Alloalcanivorax dieselolei B5: one gene and its partners. The protein of the gene in region 3 interacts with the protein of the main gene of each other region in a pairwise test. Links are inferred from orthologs where the notes say so. Each region holds a gene or a part of one and is shown on either strand. Other genes may lie near its edges. The genes, in order: B5T_RS12350, trkA and ptsN.

What was found.
Region 1: the proteins of ptsN (region 3) and B5T_RS12350 interact in binary tests that used the Escherichia coli proteins (3 or more experiments, as listed by UniProt). The link is inferred for Alloalcanivorax dieselolei B5 from one-to-one orthologs.
Region 2: the proteins of ptsN (region 3) and trkA interact in binary tests that used the Escherichia coli proteins (3 or more experiments, as listed by UniProt). The link is inferred for Alloalcanivorax dieselolei B5 from one-to-one orthologs.

The regions. Positions count from the first base shown.
Region 1 is NC_018691.1:2,754,623-2,758,818, reverse strand. What follows is about bases 681-3,923. They hold B5T_RS12350 (DUF4118 domain-containing protein), read right to left. Parts: upstream 3,524-3,923; coding sequence 881-3,523; downstream 681-880. Other genes in these bases: B5T_RS22305 (TorF family putative porin), read right to left, coding at 3,520-3,923; B5T_RS12355 (response regulator), read right to left, coding at 681-888. In the rest of the region: more of B5T_RS12355, read right to left, coding at 187-680; more of B5T_RS22305, read right to left, coding at 3,924-4,098; potassium-transporting ATPase subunit KdpC, read right to left, coding at 4,095-4,196. UniProt on the Escherichia coli protein: Member of the two-component regulatory system KdpD/KdpE involved in the regulation of the kdp operon. KdpD may function as a membrane-associated protein kinase that phosphorylates KdpE in response to environmental signals.
Region 2 is NC_018691.1:120,472-124,411, forward strand. Bases 509-3,495 are described here. They hold trkA (Trk system potassium transporter TrkA), read right to left. Parts: upstream 2,697-3,495; coding sequence 1,320-2,696; downstream 509-1,319. Other genes in these bases: B5T_RS00565 (TrkH family potassium uptake protein), read right to left, coding at 509-1,202; rsmB (16S rRNA (cytosine(967)-C(5))-methyltransferase RsmB), read right to left, coding at 2,710-3,495. In the rest of the region: more of B5T_RS00565, read right to left, coding at 1-508; more of rsmB, read right to left, coding at 3,496-3,940. UniProt on the Escherichia coli protein: Part of the constitutive potassium transport systems TrkG and TrkH. May regulate the transport activity of TrkG and TrkH systems. Binds to NAD(+) and NADH.
Region 3 is NC_018691.1:3,974,476-3,978,392, reverse strand. The notes cover bases 954-3,917. They hold ptsN (PTS IIA-like nitrogen regulatory protein PtsN), read right to left. Parts: upstream 2,691-3,917; coding sequence 2,217-2,690; downstream 954-2,216. Other genes in these bases: B5T_RS17665 (RNA polymerase factor sigma-54), read right to left, coding at 3,067-3,917; hpf (ribosome hibernation-promoting factor, HPF/YfiA family), read right to left, coding at 2,699-2,998; rapZ (RNase adapter RapZ), read right to left, coding at 1,290-2,144; B5T_RS17685 (HPr family phosphocarrier protein), read right to left, coding at 1,024-1,293. In the rest of the region: B5T_RS17690 (RDD family protein), read left to right, coding at 1-928. UniProt on the Escherichia coli protein: Seems to have a role in regulating nitrogen assimilation.

The DNA of each region.
Region 1 (4,196 bases), 1.2 Mb from region 3 along the record:
TCCGCCTAAAAGGCCATCACTCCCACATTGGAAAATGACCGCCTTTATAATCTGGTGCCGGAAAGAGGAATCGAACCTCCGACCTACTGATTACGAATCAGTTGCTCTACCGACTGAGCTATTCCGGCATGGACCTGTAACGGCGCGGTAGTTTAGCAGGAATGGGAGTGGAGGCAAGGGTGGGGGTCAGCTGACGCGGGTCTCAAAGCGGTAACCAACGCCAGGTTCGGTGTGGAGATAAGTCGGGGCCACCGGGTCGTCTCCCAGTTTATGGCGCAGGCGGCCAATAAGGATACGCAGGTAATGGCTGTCGTGCTGGTGACTCTCTCCCCACACTTGGCGCAGCAGCTGTTGTTGAGTAATGACCCGGTCGGCGTTGCGGATCAGGATACCGAGGACGTTGAATTCTTTGGGGGTGAGTTTGACCGGTTCACCGGCCAGTTCCACCTGGTGCCGGGCGAGGTCGAAGCGCAGGTGGCCGTCGTCGTACTCGTTGCGGACGACGCCGGCGTCGTTGACGTGACCGAGGTGCCGGCGCACCCGGGCAAGGAATTCCTGAACGCCGAAGGGCTTGGTGACATAGTCGTTGGCGCCGAGATCCAGGGCGCGCACTTTTTCGCCTTCGTCATCGCGGACTGAAAGAATGATCACCGGCACGTTGCTGAAGGCCCTGATCCTGCCAAGCACATCCTGCCCATCGAGATCGGGCAGGCCCAGGTCCAGTACGATCAGCGCGGGCTGGCTGGTTTCGGCCAGGGCCAGGCCGTCGCCGCCGGTGGCGGCTTCGTTGACCTGATAGCCTTCGGTTTGCAGGCTGATGCGCAGAAAGCGACGGATTTGCACTTCGTCGTCGATGATCAGAATGCCGCCGGCGGCGGGACTAGACATGGTTCGGTCCATCGGGCTGTTGTTCCATCAAGGGCAAGGTTATCACGATGTGCGCACCGCTACCGTTGACGGGCGGCAGGGCCTCGATGGTACCGCCATGGGCGCCGACCATGCCCCGGCAAATGGCGAGGCCCAGGCCGCTGCCGTAGGGCCCCCGATCGCCGTCGCCGCCGGTGAAGAACATGTCGAAGACTTTCTCTCGTTGATCCTCTGGAATGCCGGGGCCCTGATCGCTGATTTCGACCACGATGCGGTCAGTGTCGGCCCGGGCGACAAGGGTGATTTCGCCGCCGGTGGGGGAGAATTTGGCGGCGTTCTCGATCAAGTTCACCAGGGCCTGCTCGATGAGCGCGGGGTGTACGAACAACAGCGGCAGGTCCGCTTCCACCTGACGATGGAGTGTCAGATTGGCGGTAAGCGGTGCGGTGCGTTTCAGTGCGGCGGCGATCAGATCCGCCGGCGCGATCCAGTCCCGTGCCAGTTTCAGGGTGCCGTGGCCGAGCCGGGTCATATCCAGCAGATTCTGGATATAGCTGTTCAGCCGGTGCCCCTCGTTGAGGATGGCGTCGAGCAGTTCCCGTCGATGTTCTTCACTGAGCAGTGAGGCCTGATCGCGCAGGCTGCTGGCGGCGCCGATCATGGAAGACAGCGGGGTACGCAGGTCGTGGGAGATGGAGGAGAGCAGGGCCGAGCGCAGGCGCTCGGTTTCCTCGGCGACGCGGGAGGCTTCCAGGGTGGCACTGAGTTGAACCCGCCACAGGGCCAGGGCGACCTGGTTGGCCAGTGTTTCCATATGGCTGAGCACAGCGGTGTCGAGCCCTTCCAGCTTGTCCGCGCTGAGCAGCAGCACACCAAGGCTTTGGTCGCGGAAACGCAGTGGAAAGATACGTTGTGGCAGATCGCCCAGAGTATCGGTGCCACGTCCGGCTTGTTTGCCGCTTTCCAGAGCCCATTGGGCGGCGGTGCGCAATGATCCGGTGAGCCCCTTGTCCTGATCCAGGTCCTGGGACGGCACCACTTTGACCACGGTGGCGAACTCCCGGCTCAGGTACTCTCCGGCCTCCCGTTGAACGTCCTGAATACCGGTGGCTCCGCCCAGCTTCCGGCTCAGTCGCAGCAGTGAGCGGTTGTGGTCGCCAACGCGGCGCAGGTTCACCACCTGATTGCGCAATCGGCTGGCCAACCGACCGGTGACCAGGGCGATGACCAGGAAGAACGCCACGGTGAGAATATCCTGGGTGTGGTACATCGCCAGACTGAAAAACGGCTCGGTGAAGAAAAAATTATAGGTGAGCAGGCTGAGCACGGCGGCGAAAGTGGCGGCGCGCATGCCGGTGCGGCTGGCCACCAGCAGGACGCCGGTAAGAAAGATCAGCGACAGGTTCGGCAACGCCAGGAAATGGTCCGCCACCGCGGCGGCCAGCACGCTCGCCGCCACCACCGACAGCGCCAGCCACAGTTGCCGTGCCGGCGGCCAGCCCGGCGCACGCCAGCGCCGACGGTGGTGCGGCGGTGCGCTGGCGATGCAGGTCAGCTCGAAATCCTGGCCCCGGCGCATCAGTTTCTGACTCAAGGTACGACCGAACAAGCCAGCCAGCGGACGGTGGCGGCTGCGGCCGAAGACAATGCCGGTGACGTTGTGGTGGCGGGCATGGTCCAGGGCCATGCCGACCACATCGTGGCCGTGCAGGGTGACGGTGTCGCCGCCCAATTGCTCGGTGAGTCGGAATACCGCTGCCAGGTTCTGCTTTTGCGTATCGGGCGGCGCTTGGCCGGTGTCCACCCAAAGAGTGGTCCAGGGTGCCCGGCGCCGTTGCGCCATGCGCGCGGCGGCGCGCACCACCGCTTTGTCATTGCCGCGCCCGTCCACCAATACCAGCAGACGCGGACGTACCGGCCAGGGACCATCGACGCCCTGGCTGGCCATGGAGGTGAACACGTCGTGGTCGATACGATTGGCCACGGTTTGCAGCGCGAGCTCGCGCAGGGCGGTCAGATTGCTCCGGTTGAAAAAGTGGTCCATGGCCGCGCGGGCCTGCTCCGGGACATACACCTTGCCCTGGCGCAGCCGTTCCAGCAGTTGATCCGGCGGCAGATCCACCAGGATCAGATCGCGGGCCGATTGAACCAGGGCGTCGGGCACGGTTTCGCGCATGCGCACGCCAGTGATACGGGCGATGTGATCGTTGAGGCTTTCCAGGTGCTGGACGTTGACCGTGGTCCACACGTCGATGCCAGCAGCAAGCAGATCTTCAATGTCCTGATAGCGGCGTGGATGGAGACTGCCGGGAATGTTCCGGTGAGCGAGTTCGTCCACCAGAATCAGAGAAGGGCGTTGTTGCAGCGCCTCCTGCAGATCGAACTCATGAAAGCTGTGCCCCCGATACTGGATCGGACGCAAAGGCAGGCGCGGAAGGTTGGCGCACAGCGCCTCGGTTTCGCCGCGGCCATGGGATTCGATCACGCCCAACAGTACCGGCTGGCCCTGGCGGGCCAGTTCCCGCGCCGCTTGTAGCATGGCGTAGGTCTTGCCGACCCCCGGGGCGGCGCCAATGAAAATCTTCAGACGCCCCCGGCCAGTGTCGTCGTTGACCGCCAGCAGGGCGTCCGGATCCGGTGTTGTCGGGTCTTTCATAGGCTCCATTGCCAACTGAGCACCAGTCGGGGCCGGTTGCGATGGCGATCATCGTCGGCGTTATTGCTCTCGACGCCGAGGCTGAGAGCGCCACGGTCGATCAGGTCGCGGCTCAGCGCCAGTGCCACGTGTTGGTAACTGCCGTCCTGGTCGGTGGCGTCTTCCACATGGCCCACCGTCCAGGAAACGCCGTAATCATCGCTGAGCGGATAGTCGCCGCCCAGCGCCACGTACTGATCGTGAGTGTCGCCGTCGTGGTTCTCCTTCCACAAGGTAACAGCATAGCGTATTTGCAGAAGGTCCGGCCCCAAGGTGATAAACCCTTCGCCGACATCGCTGCTTTGTTCCGCCAGCGGGTAAGCGTAGTAGATTAGGCCGGCATCCACCGGCAGCGGCCCGGCCTGGAAGCGGTGGCCCGCGGTCAGGTCCATTTCATAACCGGCGTCGTCACCGTCGTCGATGGTGGAGAACCAGGCGCCGGCATAGCCACCGGAAGAGTGCTGGCTTTCCAGGCCGGCCGGTACCGCCGAGATAAAAAGAGCAGGGAGAATGAACAGCGAGTATTGAGTTTTCATGGGTTTATTCTCTCTGCTTGATCCAGTGCCACATTGAGGGTGAGGACGTTGACGTAGGTGGGGCCGAACACGCCGAGGAAAGGCGCTTGAGTGTTTTC
Region 2 (3,940 bases), 3.9 Mb from region 3 along the record:
ACAAAGCCCCACACCGCCTGCAGCACCCGATCATTCACCGTATGGCGGCCGAAACGCAGGGCAAAGGCGCCGTTGGGGTAAATCAGCCGCCGCAGTTCGCGAATGCTGTGGTGGAACACCAGAGCACCGCGCACGCTCTTCATGCCGCCGCCGGTGGAGCCGGCGCTGGCGCCGAGGAAACTGGTGAACACCAGCAGGAAGGGCACGAAACCGGGCCAGGCGGCGGCGTTGGTGCTGGTGTAGCCGGTGCCGGTGCTGAACGAGGCCACCTGGAACGCGGCGTGTCGCAAGGTTTCATCGGCGCCCTGGAACACGTTGAAGGCCAAGAGCCCCAGCGTCACCAGCAGGATGTAGAGGAACACCATGCCGATGTAGAAACGAAACTCCGGATCGCGCACGAACGTCAGCGGCGAGAGGCCGCGAATGGCGGCGAAATGGAGGGCGAAGTTGGTCCCGCCGATAATAATGAAGACGGTGGTGATCCAGTCGATGGCGGCACTGTCCCAGTAGGCCATGGACTGGTCATGGGTGGAGAAGCCGCCGGTGGCCACGGTGCTGAAGCTGTGGGTGATGGCGTCGAACAGGGACATGCCGGCCAGCCAGTAGGCCGAAGCGCATGCCACGGTGATGAACAGATACAGGTACCACAGCGCCTTGGCGGTTTCGGCGATGCGCGGCGTCAGTTTGGCGTCCTTCATCGGCCCGGGAATCTCCGCCTTGTACAACTGCATACCCCCGATGCCCAGCATCGGCAGGATCGCCACCGCCAGCACGATAACGCCCATGCCGCCAAACCACTGCAGTTGCTGGCGGTAATAAAGAATGGATTTGGGCAAGGTATCCAGGCCGGAAAGCACCGAGGCGCCGGTGGTGGTCAGCCCGGACACGGATTCAAACACCGCGTCGGTGAACCCCACCGGAGTGTCGGCGGAAATCAAAAACGGCAGGCCGCCAATCACGCCCAGTACCGACCAGAACAGCGTCACCACCAGGAAGCCGTCGCGGGTCTGCAGTTCGGCGCGGTGACGGAAGAACGGCAGCCACAGCACCAGCCCGAGCAGCAACGAGATCACGAAGGACGCCAGGAACGGCCCTTCACTGCCGTCCTGATAGAAGTAGGACACCGCCACCGGCGGCATCATGGTGAAGCTGAACACCACCAGCAGCAGGCCGAGCACTTTGGAGATCAGCGCGAAATGCATGCTTTCTTCCTTCGCTGACACGCCAGCACGCAACACGCAACACGCAAAAAAACGTGGGCTGGAAAGTGGCACTTGCGAGCGTGCAAGCGTGTTGGCGTGTCAGCGTGCATGCGTTTCCTAGAAGAACGTGAACCCGACCTGGAACAGTTTTTCCACGTCGCGAATACGGCGCCGGTCGATCAGGAACAGGATCACGTGATCGTTCGGTTCGATCACCACATCGTCATGGGCGATCAGTACCCGTTCACCGCGTACCACGGCGCCAATGGTGGTGCCTTCCGGCAAGTCGATGTCCTCGATGGCGCGGCCCACCACCTTGGAGGATTTGGCGTCGCCGTGGGCAATCGCCTCGATGGCCTCGGCGGCGCCGCGGCGCAGCGAATAGACATTGACCACGTCACCACGGCGCACATGGGTGAGCAGGCTGCCGATGGTGGACTGTTGCGGTGAAATGGCAATGTCGATGTCATGGCCCTGAACCAGGTCCACGTAGGCGGGGTTGGCGATCAGTGTCATCACCTTGCGCGCGCCCAGGCGTTTGGCCAGCAGCGAGGCCATGATGTTGGCCTCGTCGTCGTTGGTCAGAGCGCAGAACACATCGGTGTTCTCAATGTTGGCCTTGAGCAATTCGTCGCGATCCGTGGAGAGGCCCTGCAGCACCACGGTGTGCTCCAGTTTTTCGCCGAGCCAGTCGGCCCGTTGCGGTGAGCGCTCGATGACCTTGACGTTGTAGCGGTGCTGGATGCTTTTCGCCAGGCGATAACCGATGTTGCCGCCGCCGGCGATGAGAACGCGCTTGTAGTTGTGCTCCAGCCGGCGCAGCTCGCTCATTACCGCGCGGATGTCGTTCTTGGCGGCGATGAAGAACACTTCGTCGTCCGCCTCAATGACCGTGTTGCCTTCCGGAATGATCGGCCGGTTACGGCGGAAAATCGCCGCCACCCGGGTATCCACATTGGGCATGTGCTTGCGCAGTTCGCGCAGCTCGTTGCCCACCAGCGGGCCGCCGTAATAGGCGCGCACGGCCACCAGCTGCACCCGGCCGCCGGCGAAATTCACCACCTGCAGAGCGCCGGGATGTTCGATCAGACGCTTGATATAGTCGGTGACCACCTGCTCGGGACTGATGATCACGTCGATGGGAATGGCGCTCTCGTTAAACAGCTTGTCGGCGCGGCTGGTGTAATGGGCGGTGCGGATGCGGGCGATCTTGGTGGGGGTGCGGAACAGGCTGTAGGCTACCTGGCAGGCGACCATGTTGACCTCGTCGGAGTTGGTCACCGCGATCAGCATGTCGGCGTCCTCGGCGCCGGCGTCCTTGAGCACGCTGGGATAGCAGCCCATGCCCTGCACCGTGCCGATGTCGAGACGGTCCCCCAGTTCCCGCAGGCGCTCGCCATCTGTATCAATGACGATGATATCGTTGCGTTCGCCGGCGAGGTTCTCCGCCAACGTGCCGCCCACCTGGCCGGCACCCAGAATAATGATCTTCATGATCGTGGTCCGATCACCCCATGGTTTTGCGCAGGCGGGCCAGATAAAAACCGTCCGGCCCCTGATCCCGCGGCAGCAATTGCCAGCCCCGCGCCGCCGGTGACGCGGCGCCAATGCCCGGCGTGTCCTCGGTGGCGTCTTCGGTGCGCTCGAGGAACGCACTGATTTGCTGATCGTTTTCGGCGCGCAGCACCGAGCAGGTGGCGTACACCAGCGTACCCCCGGGGCGCAGCAGCGGCCATAGTGCATCCAGCATGCGCGCTTGTAAATCCACCAGGGCCGGCAGGTCCTGGCGGCGGCGATGCCATTTCACATCCGGCTGGCGGCGCAGGATGCCGGTGGCTGAGCAGGGGGCATCCAGCAGAATGGCGTCAAACGGCTCACCGTCCCACCAGCTTTGCGGGTCGGCGGCGTCACCCTGGAGCACGGTGGCCTCGGCGTCGAGGCGCTTGAGCGCCTCGCGCACCTGACGCAGACGCGATTCGGACACGTCCAGTGCCACCAGCCGTGCGCCGGGAAAGGCTTCGGCCAGCTGACCGGTCTTGCCGCCGGGCGCGGCGCAGGCGTCGAGCACGCGCGCGCCGTCCGGCATCGCCATCAAGGTCACCGGCAGTTGCGCCGCTTCGTCCTGCACCGTCAGTTCGCCCTCGGCGAAACCGGGCAGGGCGGTGACCGGGCGGGGTGGCGACAGATACAGCGCCCACGGAGAGAGAGCACCGGCACGGGCTTCGTCACCGAATTGTGTCAGCCAATGGTCGCGGTGGTGGTGCCGCTGATTCACCCGCAGGGTCAGCGGCGGTGGCGTCAGGCTGGCCTCGGCCATGGCGGCGGCCTGATCCGGCCAGTCGCTTTGCCACTGCTGCCAGAGCCAGTCCGGCAGCGACCAGCGCACCGCGTCGGGGTAGTCGGCGAAGGCGGTGGCGGCGTCAATACGGCTGGCCTTGCGCAACACCGCGTTGGCCAGGCCACTGGCCCAGCCCGCTTTCAATTTGCGGCACAGGTCCGGATAGGCATTGACCACCGCATGATCGGCGCGGTCGCTGAACCACAGTTCGTAAAGGCCGCACAGTAGCGCCAGCCGCACCGGCTGGGCACTGGGTTTGAGTGGTTTGCTCAGCTGTTGATTGAGCCAGTGATTGAGTGGGCGCAGGTAGCGGCAGACACCAAAGCAGAGGTCGCGCATCAGGCCGCCGGCGGCGCCATCCAGGGCCTGGGCGCGCAGCACCTCGCGCAGACTGGCGCCG
Region 3 (3,917 bases):
ACGTGAGCGGGAGGAAGAACGGGAGCCGGAAGAAGACGAGTGGCTGGCGGCCAGTCGTGAACACGAACGACTGTTGACCCAGTGCCAGGCTTTGCTGGAGCGCGAGGGGCGGCCGGCTGAGGAGAAGGAATGGCGTTTCCTCGCCAACAGTCCCTGGATGCTGGACAGCGCCTTTCACCATGGTTTGGGTGATGCCCTGATGGCGGGGCTGGTGGAGCGGCTTCGGCAGCAGGATAACAAGCCGCCTCTGGATGCGGTGACACTGGCTTATTTGAGCAGCCTGTTCGATTGGGAAGGGCGTCGTGGCTTGCTGGCGGCCCGTTTTGGCGATACCGCCATGGATCGGGTGTTGGCCCCCCTGGATACGAATTCTTCCGGCGATCAGGCCTTATTGCAGGGGCTGCGTGGTGGTAAGGAGACGGTGCCGCCGTCGCGTCAGGCAAGCTCCGAGCCGGCACCCGAAACCCTTTATTTCACCGGCATGACCCTGCGTATGGCCGCTATCGTCATCGATCTGCTGGTATTGGTGGCGCTGTTGGTCATGCCGATATGGGTGGTGAGCGTCATGGTGGCGGATGCTAATGGTGATGCCGATGCCAGTGGTGTTGGCGCTTTCCTCGGACTTTTTGCCATGCTCGCCGTGCCGGCCTATATGCTGATGGCGCTGGTCATGGAGGCAGGACCCAGGCAGGCGACTCCGGGGAAACGGATGCTGGGGCTCAGGGTAACGAATCTGGAGTTTGAGCGGCTGTCATTCCTGCACAATGTATGGCGGGTCATGGCGTTCGTAGTGGTCAATGCGCTGACCAGCAAGGTGGTGATCCTGGTGAACCTGTTCCTGAAAGGGAATCTCCTGCACGATCGCGTCAGCCGCAGTTATGTCATCAACTGGGCGCGCAGCGAGAGGGAGCGGAAGGACGGGCAGTAGACCGGACCACGAAGCCGCTGTAGGAGCTTGCCCTGCAAGCGAATGCGCAACGTTCAAAGAGTTCGCTTGCAGGGCAAGCTCCTACAGTGGCCTCTTCACTCTTCTTCGTCGAAACGGCGGGCGAACAGGTCGGCCAGTTCCGCCATGGCCGGCTGCTCGTCATCGCCGTCCACCCGCACCCTGAGGTTGGTGCCTTTGGCGGCGCCGAGGGTAAGCAGGCCCATGATGCTCTTGGCGTCGACCTGACGCTCGTTGTGAAGCACCTGAATAGTGCAGCTGTAACGTGACGCCACGCTGACCACTTTGGCGGCGGCGCGGGCATGCAGTCCCAGTTTGTTGATGATGGTGAGTTCCCTCTCGATCATCCCTCCAGCTCCCGATGCCGCACATGCAGGGGGATGGCTTTATTGCGCAGGCGCTGAGCCAACTGCTCGGCCAGATAGACGGAGCGATGGCGGCCACCGGTGCAGCCGATGGCAACGGTAACGTAACTGCGGTCGTTGGCGGCATAGCGGGGTAGCCAGCGAACCAGAAACTGGAAAATATCGTCGATCAAATCCTCGGTTTCCTGATGAGATTGCAGGAAGGCCGCTACTTTGTCGTCGCGACCGGTCAGGGCCCGCAGATCGCCGTGCCAGTGGGGATTGGGCAGCATGCGCACGTCGTAGACCAGATCGGCGTCGTTGGGCAGACCGTTCTTGAAGCCGAACGATTGGATCAACAGCGACAGTTTGACGTTGCGGCCGGCTACCCGCTGGCGGATCTGGTTGCGCAGGGAGTGGACATCCAGAGTGCTGGTGTCGATCACCAGATCCGCGCGCATGCGGATGTCGGAGAGCAGTTCGGCTTCATAGGCGATGGCATCGGCCAGAGTGCGATCATCGCCGCTGAGCGGGTGTGGGCGCCGGGTGGCACTGAAGCGTTTGAGCAGGGTGCCGTGATCGGCGTCGAGAAAGATGATTTCCGTTTCCACCTGCAACTTGCGCAGTTCCGCCAGGGTGGAGGGAAAGGCCAGCAGTTGTCGCGGCAGGTTGCGGGCATCGATCCCCACCGCCACCCGCTCCAGCACCCGGTCCTCGTCATCCAGTTGCCCGGCCAGTTGCGGCAACAGGCCCAGAGGCAGGTTGTCCACGCAGTAATAACCGTGGTCTTCCAGTGCTTGCAGAGCCGTGGTCTTACCGGATCCGGACCGGCCGCTGAGAATGGTCAGTTTCATGGCGATTGACGCTTTCTTCCCCGAAAAGACGCCCGGGCCGGGGAGAACCGGCCGCATGGGCCCCGTCGTAGCTTATGAAGCCAGGCGCAATTCGGCCTCTGACTCCACGGCGGTAATATAGAGTTGGTGATCGTCCGTGGCCTGGCGCAGTTCACGCCGATAATCCTCGTCGTTGAACAGGTTGGCCAGGTGACTCAGGGTCTTGAGGTGCTGTTCGGGGTTCTGTTCAGGCACCAGCAGAACGAACACCAGATCCACCGGCCGGCCGTCCACGGCATCGAAGTCCACCGGTTCGGCCAGTTTCAGCAGCAGGCCCACTGCCTGCTCGCAGCGTCCGAGCCGACAGTGGGGGATGGCGATGCCTTCACCGATACCGGTGGAGCCCAGGCGCTCCCGGGCCACCAGTGCATCGAACACGTCCTGGGCACCGAGGTCGCCGCAACTGGCCGCGGCCAGCTCGGCAACCTGATCCAGAAGGCGTTTTTTGCTACCCACCTCGATACCGTTATGGGTGCGGTCCTCGGTGAGAAGTTCTCGTACTCGCATAGATCCGCTTAGTGACCGTGCTTGCGGCTCACGGTCTTCTCCTTGTGTTTGAGAATCTGACGATCCAGCTTACTGGTCAGGGCATCAATAGCCGCGTACATGTCACCGGCCTCGGCGGTGGCGAAGACTTCGCCGCCGGAAATGTGGATGGTGGATTCCGCCTTGTGGGTGTTCGGCTCCGGGGACAGGATTACCTGAATGCTAGTGATCTGGTCGAAATGCCGTTCCAGCTTGGAAAACTTGTCGTCCACATAATCACGAAGGGCTTCGGTGATATCCAGGTGATGGCCACTGATGTTGATTTGCATAGCTGGCTCCTTTGCCTCGTTATTTAACCCCGGCCTCTGGCCCGGGTTATAAGCCGTTTCCCGCGTCGTCAAACCAGACGTTTGCGAGCGCTGGAAGACGGGATTCGCATCGCCTCCCGATACTTGGCGACGGTCCGGCGCGCCACCTTGATCCCTTGCTCATTGAGCAAACTGGCCAGCTTATTGTCGCTGAGTGGCTTGCGAGGGTTCTCGGCGGCGACCAGCTTCTTAATGATGGCACGAATGGCGGTGGAAGAACATTCACCGCCGCCTTCCGTGTCCACGTGACTGGAAAAGAAATACTTCAGCTCGAACACCCCTCGGGGCGTGAGCATGAACTTTTGATTGGTGACCCGGCTGATGGTGGATTCGTGCATCTCCACCGCCTCGGCGATATCGGCCAGCACCAGCGGTTTCATCGCTTCCTCGCCATAGTGGAAGAAGTCCTGCTGCACCTCGACGATGCGCCGGGCCACCTTCAGCAGGGTGTCATTACGGCTTTGCAGGCTTTTCAGGAACCAGCGCGCCTCCTGCATGCAGTTACGCAGGTACTGGCCGTCCTCGCCCTCGGTGCGGCGGGCCAGGCGGGCGTACTGGGCGTTCAGGTTGACCTTGGGCAGGACTTCTTCGTTCAGTTCCACCCGCCAGCCGCCGCGGAAGGGGCGCACCACCACATCGGGAACCGCGTATTCCGCCACCTCGCCGCCGATTTGTTCGCCCGGGGCCGGGTCCAGGGTGCGCAACAACGCCAGGGCGTCGAGGAGATCGCTTTCCGTCACCCCCATGGTGCGGCGCAGTCCGGCATAGTCGTGCTTTTCCAGTAGCGCGAGATGCCCGAGCAGGGCGGTCGCGGTGTCCAGGTGCGGGGTGTCGGCGGGCTGTTGGCGCAATTGCACGCCCAGGCATTCGGCCAGATCAC